One region of the Candidatus Clostridium eludens genome, then DNA from elsewhere that is predicted to be linked to it. Evidence: riboswitches for the same ligand, from Rfam matches in the RefSeq annotation. Region 1 holds a riboswitch; the other holds the start of a gene.

Region 1 (7,611 bases):
TACCCCAAAATTATTTTCCCGACAATGACATAAGTAAACAACCAGTGGCAAATTGGAAAAGTCATTCCAACCTGTTGTTTTTAAACTGGCTTAACTACTACGTATATCAGGAAACACCTTATGATTTAAACAAACTTTAGCAGTATTTACAATAAAGTAAAAATAAAAAAGGCATTCATGCCTTTTTAATATTTACTTCAGATATAAAATTCTATAACCCACACTTTTCTAATGCTTGCTTTAAATCCCAAATAATGTCACCAGCACTTTCTAATCCTATGCTAAATCTAATATATCCTCCTCTAAATTCCTCTGGATAAAAATTAATCCGTTCATCGTTTGGACCGGTGTAAACAATTAAGCTTTCATCATGACCCAGAGAAACAGCTTGAATGATTAGCTTGAGAGAATTAATGAATTTATTATGGGTTTCAACGTCTGCTTTAAGTCCAAAAGAAATAATTCCTGAATACATCTTCATCTGTTTTTTAGCAATTTCATGCTGTGGATGGCTCTCTAGTCCAGGATATGCTACAAACTTTATTGATGGATTTGATTCTAAATACCTGGCAACCTCAAGTGCAGTTTCACTATGCTGTTTCATACGCAGAGGAAGTGTTACAACTCCACGCATAATCAACCATGCATTAAACGGACTTATAGCCCCCCCAAGATTAACCATTGCCTCGCGCTTTATTCTGTCCACAAGCTCCTTTTTTCCAATTACTGCACCTCCCATAGCATCTCCATGTCCATTTATATATTTTGTTAAACTATGTATAACAAGATCAGCTCCAAGCTGTAGAGGATTCTGTAAAAATGGAGATGCAAAAGTGCTGTCAACGCTTAATAAAGCTCCAATAGATTTTGCAATCTTAGCTATTTCCTCAATATCACTTACTTTAGTAGTAGGATTTCCTGGAGTCTCAATATGAATAAGCTTTGTATTTGGTCGTATTGCTTTTTTTATCTCTTCTAAATTAGAAGTATCTACAAGGCTTGCTTCTATTCCATATTTATCTGGTAAATATTCATTTAATAACCTATAAACTGCTATATAAGATACATTAGAACAAATCACATGCGCTTCCTTATTTAGAAAGGTAAAGAATACACCCGCCAGTGCAGCAACACCACTTGCAAGTACTACACAATCTTCTCCCCCTTCAAGAGACGCTAACTTTTCCTGAAGATATACCTGGTTGGCAGACATATTCCTGGTATAAAGCAGCTGATTTGCATCACTCCAATTTATAGAAGATGCATCTTCTGGGAGTCTGTAACAATTTGCCATAGTTATAGGACGTCTAATGGCTCCTGTTTCCTTGTCAATTCCGTTCCCTACATGAACACATCTAGTTATAAAATCACTTTTTTCTTCATTAATCATTTTTATATCTTCCCTCCAATTTATTTTATCATTGCATAATACTGCTTGAGGCAGTATTATGCAACTTAATAGTAGTTATTTTTAAAATCTCCACACATAATTAAAGACTGTTAACTAAGATTTTTTGACTTCGATAAATATTTTTTATTTCATCAACTTTATTAAGTCTTTCCCAAGGGGCATCTATATCATCTCTCCCAAAGTGTCCATATGCAGCAGTATTTTTATATATAGGTCTTTTTAAATCAAGATCCCTTATAATGGCCGCTGGCCTTAGATCAAATAGTTTATTTATAATTTCCACTATTTGGTCATCATTTACCACTTTACCTGTACCAAAAGTATCTACACTTATGGATACAGGTGCTGCCACACCTATAGCATAGGCTATTTCTATTTCAATTTTATCCGCTATACCAGCAGCTACTAAATTTTTTGCCACCCACCTTGCTGCATAAGCCCCTGATCTATCCACCTTAGTTGGATCTTTTCCTGAAAATGCCCCGCCGCCATGTCTTCCATATCCTCCATAGCTATCAACTATTATTTTTCTTCCTGTAAGACCAGAATCTGCCTCTGGCCCTCCTTTTACAAACCTGCCAGTAGGATTAACTAAATATTTTGTATCTGAATCCAGCAGCCATTTAGGTATTGCTGCTTTAACAACCTTATCGATTATGTCCTTTTCAATTCTATCATGACTTATATTATCCTTATGTTGAGAAGATACAAGTATAGTGTCTACCCTTATAGGTCTACCTCGTTCATACTCTACTGTAACTTGTGTCTTTCCATCAGGACCTAAATATGGAATTATACCATCCTTTCTTACTTCTGCAAGTTGTTTTGAAAGCTTGTGTGCCAACACTATGGGAAGAGGTAAATATTCCGGTGTTTCATTTGTTGCAAATCCAAATATTATTCCCTGATCCCCTGCTCCAATTGAGTCAATACTGTCTTTTTCACCACTCCTAGATTCTAATGAGTCATCCACGCCAAGTGCAATATCTGAGGATTGTTCATCTATAGATGTTATTATAGCGCACCTATCTGCATCAAACCCAAATCTTGAATTACTATATCCTATGTCACTTATGGTTTTCCTCACTATTTTAGGTATATCTATATGAGCTTTAGTTGATATTTCACCTACTAGAATTACAATCCCTGTATTTACAACTGTTTCGCAGGCAACTCTTCCATTGTTATCCTGCTCAATAATTGCATCTAATATTGCATCTGATATTTGATCACAAATTTTGTCTGGATGTCCTTCTGTAACAGATTCTGATGTAAATAATCTACTCATTTTATTACCTCCAATTCATTCTTTATAATTAAATACCGAGTCAATTCTATATATATTTCTTTTATCTGGTTGAATTTTCAACTTGACTAATATCTATATCTCATATCATAAATTTACCAATTTTTTATTAAGTCAAAATAAAAAACTTCCTGTGAAGAAACTTCAGGAAGTTTATATCCTCTCGTCTCTTATCTCTCAGGTTCTGCATAAATTACCTGCTGGAATTAGCACCATAGAATATAAATAATTCTGGTTGCCGGACATCATAGGGCCAGTCCCTCCGTCTCTCTTGATAAGAAATCTATATTTAATTAACTCATTTTTACTTATATACACTATATAACCTTTAAAATATTTTGTCAATATAAAATTTAAATACATTGAACTTTTTATAAAATATCGTATATATTTTTTAAGAAGCATAAATTAACTATATTCAAAATATCTATTAAACTCCCAATCTGTAACAGCTTCTTCATAAAGACGAACTTCATTTCTTCCAATTGATAAAAAAAGTTTTACAAATTCCTCCCCAAAATACTTTTTAGCTGCTTCACTTTTTTCAAGTTTACTTAAAGCTTGCTCTAAATTTTTAGGTAGAGGTCTTTCAGTAATTAAATATGCATCATCAGAAGCCTCTTCATGTAGATTAAGTTCATTTTCCAATCCATATAATCCTCCTGCAAGACTAGCTGCAATTACTAAATATGGATTTGCATCTGCAGATCCCACTCTTTGCTCCAATCTACTGCCTTTTCCATTACTAAGCAGTGAACGAACAGCTGCTGTTCTATTGTCATGTCCCCAGGATTCATTAACAGGTGCAAATGAATATTTACTGAATCTTTTATATGAATTAATGGATGGAGATGTAAATGCCATAAATTCACTTGAAGTATTCGTTAATCCTGCAAGATATTGATTTGCAATTTTTTTATTATGTTGAAACACATTCTTTTTAAACTCTAAATCCCATAGGCTCTGGTGAACATGAAATCCACTTCCAGATTCTTCAGTCCAGGGTTTTGCCATAAATGTTGCATAAAGACCATGCTTTCTTGCTACTTCCTTAACTATACTTTTTAGTATTACAGCCTTATCTGCAACATCTAAAGCATCACCATATTCAATTATTATTTCAACTTGTGCAGGTCCATATTCCATATGAGTAGCTTCAAGTTTTATACCAATGTCTTCTAGATTATTACGCATTTCTCCAAGAATATGTTCTAACTCTAATCCTTTACTTAGGGAATAGGAATGAATTCCTTGGTGCAACTTCTGTTTCTCATTATCAAGTAAATAAAACTCCAATTCTATCCCTATTAGAGGCCTGTACTCAAGCTGTTCATATCTAATAACAAGTTGTTTAAGTATTTCTCTAGGTGCACATTTAAAGATTTCCCCATTTTCTTCATAAATTTCACCAAATACAAAGGCACTGCCTTTTCTCCATGGGATCTCCCTAAATGTTGATAGTATGGGTTTTACTATTACGTCAGGGCATCCTGTATTAAAATCAGTAATTTCCACTCCTTCAAAAAGATTACCTTGTATATCCCATCCTAGAGAAGCTCTGCATACTCCAAAACCACTTTCATAATTTTTTAAAAAACTTTCCACAGGAATCATTTTTGCTCCTAATATTCCAAGGGTATCAGCATGTACCACTTCTACAGTACGTATAGCTTTTTCTTTAATTGTTTTTTTCAATTCCTCTATCAAATTTATCTACCTCCTTACTCAATATTATTTCTCCCCAAATACATATATTTAAGTATTTTCTATAAACAAAAAATCATTAACTTTTTCACTACTTATTCTTAAAAGTACATCATATTACACTTTTCTTTCTATCAACTTTAAACTGTTCATTAACATCTTTTACGTTAATCTCAATATCAGAAACCAAATTAGGATTTTTAGCCTTACATATAACAAACCAGATGGCACCAACGGTTAACCATACTAGAAACACAAATGGAAAAATACTATACGGATACGCCGGAAGTGGATATACGCTTCCTACAATAGGAATCAAAAGTATAACAAATGTTACTACAGAAATTGCTATATGCTTAGGCTTCAGTTCTTTTTCTTTATACAAATATACTGGTGCCGCTATTGTAACAAGTAAATAGTTAAAAAGAAAACCGAAGGTGGCAATTGTCCCCAGCCAACCATAAATATCAAATATTCCATTATGAAAGCATATTAAAATTATTGGAATTACCGCAGCAATTAGCGAAATTAACGCAATTGATATATGAGGTGTTTTATTATTCTTGTGAACATTTCCCATAGAAGAGTTTACTATGCCGTGTCTACCTATGGAAAATAACACTCTAGCACCTGCATTGGCACAAGCTAAAAAGCTGGCCCAAAAGCTAAATAAAGTTCCTAAAGAAATAATCACTCCAAAAAAACCAACTGAATTCAAATTTGCAAAAGTAGTAAGAGGTGCTGCTGCTTCGTTTAATTTAACGCTACTTCCAATATATCCGAGGACTTCTATGTATGCAAATATAACAAAGAAAATCCCTACTATAGACGAACTAACTAATACTGCCTTAGGAATTGTACGTAATGGCCTTTTTGCTTCTTCCCCAAGGGATGCTGCACTTTCAAAGCCAACATAACTAAAAAATGCAATTACAAGTCCTATCCTAATGCTTGCAGGTGAAACATCCTTAAGTGTTAATTGTTCCAAATCTATTTTCAAACCACTATGAATTACTACAATAATACCTAAAATAGATATAGATATTATTGAGATAGCCTCTAATACCAGAGTAAGTTTTGCTGACAATTTTATGTCTTTATATGCCACGTACCATGCAGTGACTGCACCAACTATACCTAATATAACAAGTGGAACATTAATCCCTAAATACTGAAGCAGCACATTGGGAAATTTATGAACCCACTTAAAACCGCACTTGTAGTAAGTCCATATGCCAACAAAAGTGCCCACCCTGATATAAAACCAACTGCAGGCCCAAGTCCGCTTACAATATATGTGTACAGAGACCCCGAGGATGCAGCTCTTGATGTAAACTGATTTAAATTTATAGCTACAAATAATATTGCTATAAGTGCAAAAGCATATGCAAGCCAGGTTCCATTACCTGCAGTGCCATAAACCAGAGGTATAACAAATGCTAAAGACGCAGTAGGTGCAATACTACCAATAGATTGGGCTAGAATTTCAACAAATGATAAATATTCTGATCTTAGCCCTACTTTATTTTCTTGTAAACTACTTTTTTCAATATTACTCATATCAATTCCTCCTCACGTTAATTTGATTAGTTTTAATATTTTTATATATGATGGAAAAGAGAGTGAATAATTACTCTCTTTTGTGACAAACTGTTTTTAAAGCACTTTTTAATGATTCAATTGTTAAATTCAGTTTATCTTCATTTGACAAAATTGTATTTTTAGAACAAAAAAATGCATTCATTCTCTTGCTGTGGTATTCTGAAACTAAGGAATATGCAAAAAGTGTAATATAATTATCAATTAAATAAGCTGCTATTTCATCTTTTATATTTTTATCTATGTCTCCACGCTTTTTGCTCTCTTTGACCATTTTAATAGTATAAATACTGGTAGCTTTTCTCAGTTTTTCAGATGACTTGGTTGCAAATCTTTTCATTGAGCTAGAACCTAAATCACAATAAATAGAAATATAATCAGGATAATCTTCAATCAATTTTTCAATTCCCTTTAATAAATTATAAACATCATCATATAGAAATTTTGAGTTTTCTATATTTGCCTTATAAACTTTCACTTCTAGTATATCTGTAATATAATCTAAAACTGAAAAAAATAATGATTCCTTATTTTTAAAATATTTATAAAGCGCCCCATTAGAAATGCCTGCCTCTTTGCATATATTGTTTATAGTTGCATGATAATATCCTTCTTCTGCAAATACACTAGCAGCTGCATTCAAAATATATCTCTGTTTTTCTCTAGATAACTGTTTAAAAGTTTTTAAAATAACTCTTTCCTCCTTTTTCTATTTTATTGAAAGCCATTTTAGTGAATTATCCATTAATTTCTTAAACAAACCATATGTACTCGGAAATACATCTGTTTGTTTTATTAAATCAACTTTTTTTGACATATATTCTTCTCCAAAACAAGCTTCATCATTAAAAGTTTTAAGTAATATTTTAATATTTTCTAATGTATATTCAGGATGAAATTGAAAACCAACAGATGGAAAATTATTGCTGACAAAAATCTGATGTTTTGCTGCTTCTGTAAAAGCTAAGGATGTACAATTCTCCGGAAGTTTATAGTGATCTGAATGACACATAAAAGATGTAAAATTTTCTTTAATGTCCTTCAATAACATATGCCTTTTTGCCTCCTTTCTAAGCTGCACCCTAAACCAACCTATTTCTTCCTTATGAGCTTTGTACACTATTCCCCCCAAAGCTTCCGCAATAATCTGACTTCCAAGACAAAAGCCTATTACTGGCTTATTATTATTTAATGCCCATTTAACATATTCAATTTCCCTATAAAGCCAAGAATCCTGTCCTTTATTCCACAAATGTTGTAAACCGCCATGGAGTATTACTAAATCAAAATCTTTAATTTCAGAGAATTTAGTATAATCATTTACAACTATTTTTTTAGTCTGATAATTTAAATTATCTTTTAGCCAATAATCTAAATTTGTAAGTTTGGGATGGGTATTATCATGTATAAATTCAGCTATTCTCATGAGTTTCTCCTAATTTTTAAAATTATTATTTCAGTTTTTAAGATAATTTTCAGATCTATTAGTACAGTAAGCTGTAAATTAAAAAAAGCCAAAATTATATTCTATAACTTTAGAACATAATTTTGGCCTCCAGTTTACTAGTCAACCTGAACAAATTATCCTATA
Region 2 (7,611 bases), on a different contig from region 1:
CTTGAAAATAAATTGTCATCAGAATATACCAAACTGCTGGCTTCTGCAAAAATTCCCTTTATGGGTGAAATAAAAAACCTATCCGGTCTCACACCTTTTATGCAGAGTAAAGATAGACAAATAAGAAAAAATGCTTCAGATGCCAAATATAAATTCTTTTCAGATAACGAAGGTGAAATTGACAGAATATATGATGATTTAGTAAAGGTGAGAACCAGAATAGCACAAAAATTGGGATTCAAAAACTTTGTGGAACTAGGTTATATAAGAATGAAAAGAAGTGATTACACTCCTGAAATGGTGGCTAAATTCAGAAATCAGGTGGAAAAGTACCTTGTACCTGCTGCTTCAAAGCTCTATGATAGGCAGTTAGAGAGATTGGAACTTAACACCCTTACCTATTATGATGAAAAATTTGAATTTACAACGGGAAATGCCAAACCAAAAGGCAGTCCAGAATGGATAGTTTCAAACGCCAGTGAAATGTACTCTGAGTTATCTTCGGAAACCGGGGAATTTTTCAAATTCATGCTGGAGGAAGAACTTTTAGATTTAGTAACTAAAGAGAACAAGGCCGGAGGTGGATACTGCACCTACATCCCCGATTATAAGGCACCTTTTATATTTTCAAATTTTAACGGCACTTCAGGGGATGTAGATGTTTTAACACATGAAGCCGGTCATGCCTTTCAGACGTATCTATCCAGGTGGATTGAAATTCCTGAGTGCATATTTCCAACCTATGAGAGCTGTGAAATACATTCCATGAGTATGGAGTTTTTCACCTGGCCCTGGATGAATCTATTCTTCCAAGAAGATGCAGATAAATATAGGTTTGCCCATCTTGAAAGTGCTGTGAAATTCATACCTTACGGAGTTACAGTAGATGAATTTCAACACTATGTATATGAAAACCCAGAGGTAAGTCCTGAGGATAGAAAGAGAGCTTGGAGAGCCATAGAGAAAAAATATCTGCCTCATAAGAATTATACTGGATGTGATTTTCTGGAAAGCGGAGGATGGTGGTTTCAGCAGTCCCATATATTCAATGTACCTTTTTACTATATAGATTACACTCTGGCACAGATATGCGCCCTTCAATTCTGGAAAAAAGCAGTGGATAATAGAAAATCTGCCTGGGAAGATTATATAAAAATATGCCATGTTGGAGGAACCAAGTCCTTTTTGGAGCTTGTGGAAATTGCTAATCTTAGATCCCCTTTCCAAGATGGATGCATAAGTTCAATTATAGAGCCTATCAATAATTGGTTCAATTCAATAGATGATAAAAAACTATAATTCAGACTTGTATATTTGATTAAACTTCCAGAATAAATTTTGTTCTGGAAGTTTATCACTATTTGACTATTAATTGTTCACTTATTACTATGAAAAAATATTACCAATAACAATAGCATTTTCATTAATCATCTGAATGTATAAATACTCGTTTTCCACATAGAAGCCATATAATTCCGTATCTTCACTTAGTTCCCCACATTCACCTATGAATTTTCCAAAAGAACATCTGCCAAATTTAACCGGAAGCTTTGGAGAACTTTTTTCATTATTTATTCCTATAATATCTCCTTCAAAAATTTCTACACCATTTTTATCCTTTAGTCCTGTAAATTCTGTAACTACAAACCTATCTTTATGGTTTGAATACTCTTTTGGATATGGGTTATTACTTATATAGAAACAATTATCTTCTTTATCCCAAATTCTAAATTTAAATTTTCTCATTTGATACCTCCTCATTATTGACTAGTTATTTTTGTGAAGATTTTTCACTGCTTTTTTTAATTAAATATCCAATACATACTGTAAATATATATTACTAAGTAGAACACTTAGTGTCTCAGTTTTTATAGAATATTTTAGATTGTACATATTTTTCATTTAATCAGTAAGTATATTTTTAATATTTGCTTGAATACATATCCATGAACGTTTTGAAAACATAACTAAAGTATGATTTTTTTTAGATTGTTTTTTTATTATTTTAGTCATGTTATGTCCTACAAAATCTGTAAGTACCAACACTAGATCCGTATTTTTAGGAATTTCTATTTTCTTATCCCCTTTTTTTCTACCTGTAATGTGGTTAACTTTATTAATTCCGTATTTATCTAGATTATCTTTAATGTTGTCAAGTCTGTCTCCTCCTACAATTAAAATATTCATAAAAATCTCTCCTCTTTAATAATATATAAATTTACTGATACTCAATCTCCACCTTGTTTATCTATAAACTTAATTCTAAATACAAGAAAAAGGCTATTTTCCTTATATATAAGAAAAATAGCCTCTATTAGCAAATAACATAACTTAATTTAATAAGACTTCTACTTTTCTTATCTTTCAGAGTATATAGTACACTCTGCAGGAATTGACACCGATGCATATAAAAAATGTCGGTTGTCGGGTTTCATAGGGCCTTTCCCTCCACCACTCTTGATAAGAGTATAATAATATATTAAGTTTTTAAGCACTCATTCCAATTATGTATACACCTTATATAATAGTGATTATATTTGCCTGTGTCAATACTAAATTTATAAAATCAGGGCAACGGCTTATAAAGAATAAATTGCATTATTAAACTTTGTCCTATTTATGGTACGGTTCACCATAGCCTACCCATATTATATTTTAGCCAACAAATTTATTATTGCTATTTTATTAAATACTAAATTCACAAATTAGTATCTATTTTCTTCATTCTTATTATAAAACCTAATTGCAATCATGCCCTAAATATATTTTTACTCCTTCTAAATCCAATTTATTTTTAATAATATATTTTATTCTCAAATTATCTGGTAACAGCATCCTATATTTATTAGAGGATAAATATACTTCTACCATTTCTGGATTATCTTTTAAATATAGAAATATTTCATCTTCAGTAAAGTTCTTTTCTATCACTCTACTTATATCTTTCTTTATATCAGGCCCACTTATAAATGTTTTACCATCCTCCAATTTATAATTTACACCTCCATACAACATATTAAGTAAAAGTTGTAGAGTTCTATTTATCTTCGTGCCTTGAAACGTTCTAAGTCCAACTTTATCATTCTTCTCCGTCCATTGAAATTTTTCATACCTTAAATTGTCTTTAGAAAGTTTTGATAGAACTTCTTTTATATTTTTATTATAATCAATCCAATAACTCTCATCTTCCAATATTGTTTTCATTCTATTTCTTATTTCGTTGGTTACATTGCCACTACTCCCTAAAAATACAGGGGGATTTCCATCTAAAGCCTTAGTTACATATATTTTTTTACTTCTCAATTCTATATCTTTTATTTTCCAAATACGTGCCGACAAAAATATATTTACCCCTGTATGTATGCTGGGAGACAGGGGAATTTCACCTATCTTTTTATGACTATTGTAAACAGAAAAATTATTTTCCGTTTCAAAATGGGTAAAAAATTCACTTCCTCTTAAAAGCTTTTCTGTTTCTAAACCTGTTATAGCTTCATTTTCTAAAATCTCTATATAATTCTTTTTTATTAAGTATTCTAATAGCTCAAAGTACTCATCATCTTCTATATCCTGCCAGCATCTAAAACTCCTATTTATATTTTTTAAATCTTCAAAAGACATTCCTGTATTCTCCAAAAGAATAGATATTATTTGATGAGCCAAAACATCATAAGGCTTCACTATAGGATCAAATCTATCTATTATACTCTCTTCATAAAGTGATAGTGCTGCTAACCCTTGCAATAAAGACCATTCATCAGTAGCTATAAAATGCAATATATTTTTTCTTGTAATTCTACCACTTCGTCCCAACCTCTGTCCTAAACTGGCTACAGAATGTGGAGCATTATACTGAACTATACTGTCTACTGAACCTATATCTATTCCTAATTCCAAAGTGGAAGTACAACATATAGTGAATAATTGTCCCCTGCTGCTCTTAGCAAACTTCTCCACGGTCAATCTCATATCCTTACTCACAGAAGAATGATGGGCAAAATATCTAATATCGGAGCCTCTCTCTTTTCCTAATTTACCAAGACCTACAGCTAATCTTTCAACTTCACCTCTTGAATTGGGAAATACCAGCATGGATTCTCTTTGAGAATAATCATAAATTTCTTCCAGTGCCTCTCCTGACTCTTTCTTTATATTTGATTCATAATAACTTTTAGTAGCTTCCAAAGGATTCTTGCTTTTATCAAGCAGTACATCTGTAGCTCTATTGCTTATAAAAAATTTCTTAACTTTTTTATAATCTTCTCCGTTTAAAGTAGCTGACATACCTATGAATCTAGGTTCTTTTTCCATATATAATTTTATTCTTTCTATTAGAGATCTCAATTGCATACCCCTATTACTTTCCAGAAAGCTGTGTATTTCGTCTACTATTATCCATTCCGTTTCCCTAAATAATCCTTTTGCTTCTCCGGGTCTCAGGGCTAACATAGCCTCTATAGATTCCGGGGTTATAAGTAGTATCCCTTTAGGTTCCTTCAAGAGTTTATTCTTTTTTTCCCTAGATGCTTCCCCATGCCAACTTGTAACGGGTATATCTATATAATTGCATAGTTCTAATATCCTCTTAAATTGATCATTTATAAGAGCTATTAAAGGAGATATATACACAATTTTAAGGCCGGAACTCCAGTCCTTTATGGAATTTATGGCTGGCAAAAATGCTGCCTCTGTTTTGCCAGAGGCAGTTGGTGCTGCCAATATTAAATTATGATCCGTATTATGAACATGTTTTATTGAAGCTTCCTGTATTCTTCTCAAACTTTCCCATCCTTCATCATATATATATCTACGTATTTCTTTCTGTAATAAATCAAAACTACTCATTATAAAACCTCAATTTCATCGTCCTTATTATCCTCGTCTTTAGTTACAGGCACAGCTTTTTTACCAAATTTCGCATAGATTATATTTTCAATACTTTTATCTGGATTTTGTCTTATTAAATCTAAAATTTCCAGATAATCTTTGATTACTGCTCGTGGAGTCAAAAATTCAGCCGCTCCAGGTCTGTTCAATTGCTCTTCCATATACATTTTTATATGTTCTGTTTTCATAGATATGTTTTCTTTATAATGGATATTATATATATTGATTAAATCTTCCAACAATGTGTATATTTCTTCAACACTTAAAGGCCTTAATGGTAAAACAGTTCTATTTGTATTCAATAGTTTAGAATCCATACTATATTCTGTTCCCAACCTTCCTTTCAAAGCTCCATAACTAGACATGCCTCGGTTTTCATCAAATACAGTTTTCCTTGTAGAACCAAAATTTACAAACAATCCTCTTGCTTTATTTGATTTACATTCATTAAATATATTTAATATTCTTTCATAATTCCTCTCTCTAGTCCGAGCCAAAGGCAATTTATAGAGATTAACAGCTTCATCAAAATTTACTACAAAACCAGAATATCCCATGTCTGAAAATAATTCTGCCAAATTTTTAATAGCATCATACCAGTTATCGTCATTTACTATTTTTTCAATCCCAAGTTCTCTTTTGGCTTCAGTCTTAGTATCTATGTCTCCACGAATCCATCTTAAAGCCTTTAGTCTTAATACTCTACTGTCTTCTACTATACCTTCATAATATTTTGCAATAGCTTGCCCTAATTCGTAAGATAAGCCAATTGAATTGAAAGAACTGGTAACATTTAATATCTCATTTTCTACAAGTTCCTTATTTTTTGTCATTAATACCTGGTTCATGGGTATACCTTCTTTTTCAGAAACATCCATAACAATCTTATTTATCCATTCTTCCAATATAGTATTTATGGCGTTTCCATCTTGAGAAGTCTGCACAATTATATTGCCTACTATCTCACTATACAAGGCTCTAGCCTTTCCATCTGACGCATAGAACCTTCTTGTTGGAGTTAAGTCTACTGTAGACACAGCAAATTTTTTTTGTACAGCAATAGACTCTATAGTTCTAAGCATAAAACTCTTTCCACTGCCAAAATCCCCCACCCAGAATCTTATATCACTTCCGCCCTGAATTATAGAATCTAAAATAGAAATAATTTCTTGAACTTCTTCGTTTCTTCCTACCAATAGATGGTGGATTCCCTTTCTTGGTACTATGCCACCCTCCAAGGCTTTTATAATATTATCCGCTTCCTTTGGATTTACCCTATTTTTCATTGGCCATCAACTCCTTTATCGTATCTACATAAAAATCATCTATCTTTATAAAATCATCTTCAATTACAATTGCCTGGTCCTGTATATGTTCATAAAGTTCTCGATTTACATCACTTATAAAGGCATTTAGGAAAGTGCCATTATCCATAGCTATTTTCTTTCCCTTTTCCACCCCTATAGATCCCATATTCAATATCAGCTTTAAAAAATCTTCATACTTAAACTCTAATTTATCATTATATTCTTCCTTTAGATTTTTTTCTTTAAAGTCCTCTTCTTCAAGCTCTTCATTATCTTCTTCATCACCTATATATTCTTTAAGAATCTCCACTGTTTCATTGAGTTCTTCCTTTGATTCTTCTACCTTATCCATATCTAATTCTATTTTCTTTCTAATGGGATTTTTCAATTCCATTAATCTATTTGAAAGATCTAATGACAATACCTCTCCAGATTGAAGGATATTTTTATACACAGAAATATTAGCTGGATGAATAATATTTTTAAGTAATCTAGCATTTCTTTGACTCAAGTTTTCTTCTCTCCCTATTCCATATAAACATATAAGTAATAAATTTTCATCTTCTGTATCCTTAATAATTTTCTTTGCCATATTTATAAAGTTTTCATCTTCCCTATAATCAATTAAAATATCTGTTCTTTTATTATTCTCTGCCATTAATACTTTCTCTACTTTAAGTTTCCAATCGTCAGGATCATTTTCTATCATCCCAGTCAATATTTCTTTTATCTCTTCCTCCGTCACATTTTCTTTATACTCTATAATTCTATCATTTATGTCTTTTACAAGTTCACTTGGTAAATATCCTTTAATATTATCTTTTTCCTTGCTAATATTTAAAATCTGTGTATTTGGCATAACCTCTCTTATGGCATTCTCTGAGATCTTTATTAAAGATGCCAAAACACCTCCATCTTCGTAATCTTCAAAACATATATATTTGCCATCTATTATCCCTTTTAAAGTAGTTTTGATCTTCTTTTCCCATTTTGGCTTTTCCTTAAGTCCATTCAATATAACCTTCCATATATCCAGATACAATACTATAATTTGCTTTTTTACCTCATATATTTCCCATACTTTTGTACCTCTCCTTGGAGTTGCCCCTAAAATATTTAGTTCTTTTCCGTTAAACTCTCTATTTATTCTAAATCTCCCATCTGTATCCCACCACTCTATTGGCAGTCCTGTTTTAGTTAAATTGAAATATTTCGTTGTTTCTCCAATCGGAGAAGACACACATTCTGCTAATTTCTCGGCCTCGTTAAATACTTTATCTTTTAAATTTTTACCTAAATGATCCTCTAATATTGTATATGAAAATTCCGGATTATAATAATTATAATTTCCACTGTACGCTTTAGTTACATGCCCTTCCGATATACAGTAAATTGTATATAAAATATTATTATAACG

The links. A riboswitch is a leader RNA that binds a small molecule or an ion and turns the genes downstream of it on or off. The one in region 1 is predicted to bind S-adenosylmethionine.
Region 2: another riboswitch for S-adenosylmethionine. It lies ahead of ACJDU8_RS16680 (DUF2325 domain-containing protein); the one in region 1 lies ahead of metK (methionine adenosyltransferase).

What each region holds. Positions count from the first base shown of each region.
Region 1 covers NZ_JBJHZX010000030.1:23,999-31,609, reverse strand. Annotated here, with positions in the region: gene metA (homoserine O-acetyltransferase MetA) at 1-140, shown strand, start outside; gene ACJDU8_RS17970 (trans-sulfuration enzyme family protein) at 212-1,390, opposite strand; gene metK (methionine adenosyltransferase) at 1,491-2,699, opposite strand; SAM riboswitch class I at 2,885-2,998, opposite strand; gene ACJDU8_RS17960 (glutamine synthetase family protein) at 3,126-4,424, opposite strand; gene ACJDU8_RS17955 (APC family permease) at 4,534-5,673, opposite strand; gene ACJDU8_RS17950 (APC family permease) at 5,586-5,981, opposite strand; gene ACJDU8_RS17945 (TetR/AcrR family transcriptional regulator) at 6,052-6,663, opposite strand; gene ACJDU8_RS17940 (type 1 glutamine amidotransferase) at 6,730-7,446, opposite strand.
Region 2 covers NZ_JBJHZX010000026.1:62,631-70,241, forward strand. Annotated here, with positions in the region: gene ACJDU8_RS16670 (M3 family oligoendopeptidase) at 1-1,299, shown strand, start outside; gene ACJDU8_RS16675 (YopX family protein) at 1,387-1,746, opposite strand; gene ACJDU8_RS16680 (DUF2325 domain-containing protein) at 1,903-2,187, opposite strand; SAM riboswitch class I at 2,355-2,467, opposite strand; gene ACJDU8_RS16685 (DEAD/DEAH box helicase) at 2,740-4,845, opposite strand; gene ACJDU8_RS16690 (ATP-binding protein) at 4,845-6,173, opposite strand; gene ACJDU8_RS16695 (tellurite resistance TerB C-terminal domain-containing protein) at 6,163-7,611, opposite strand, start outside.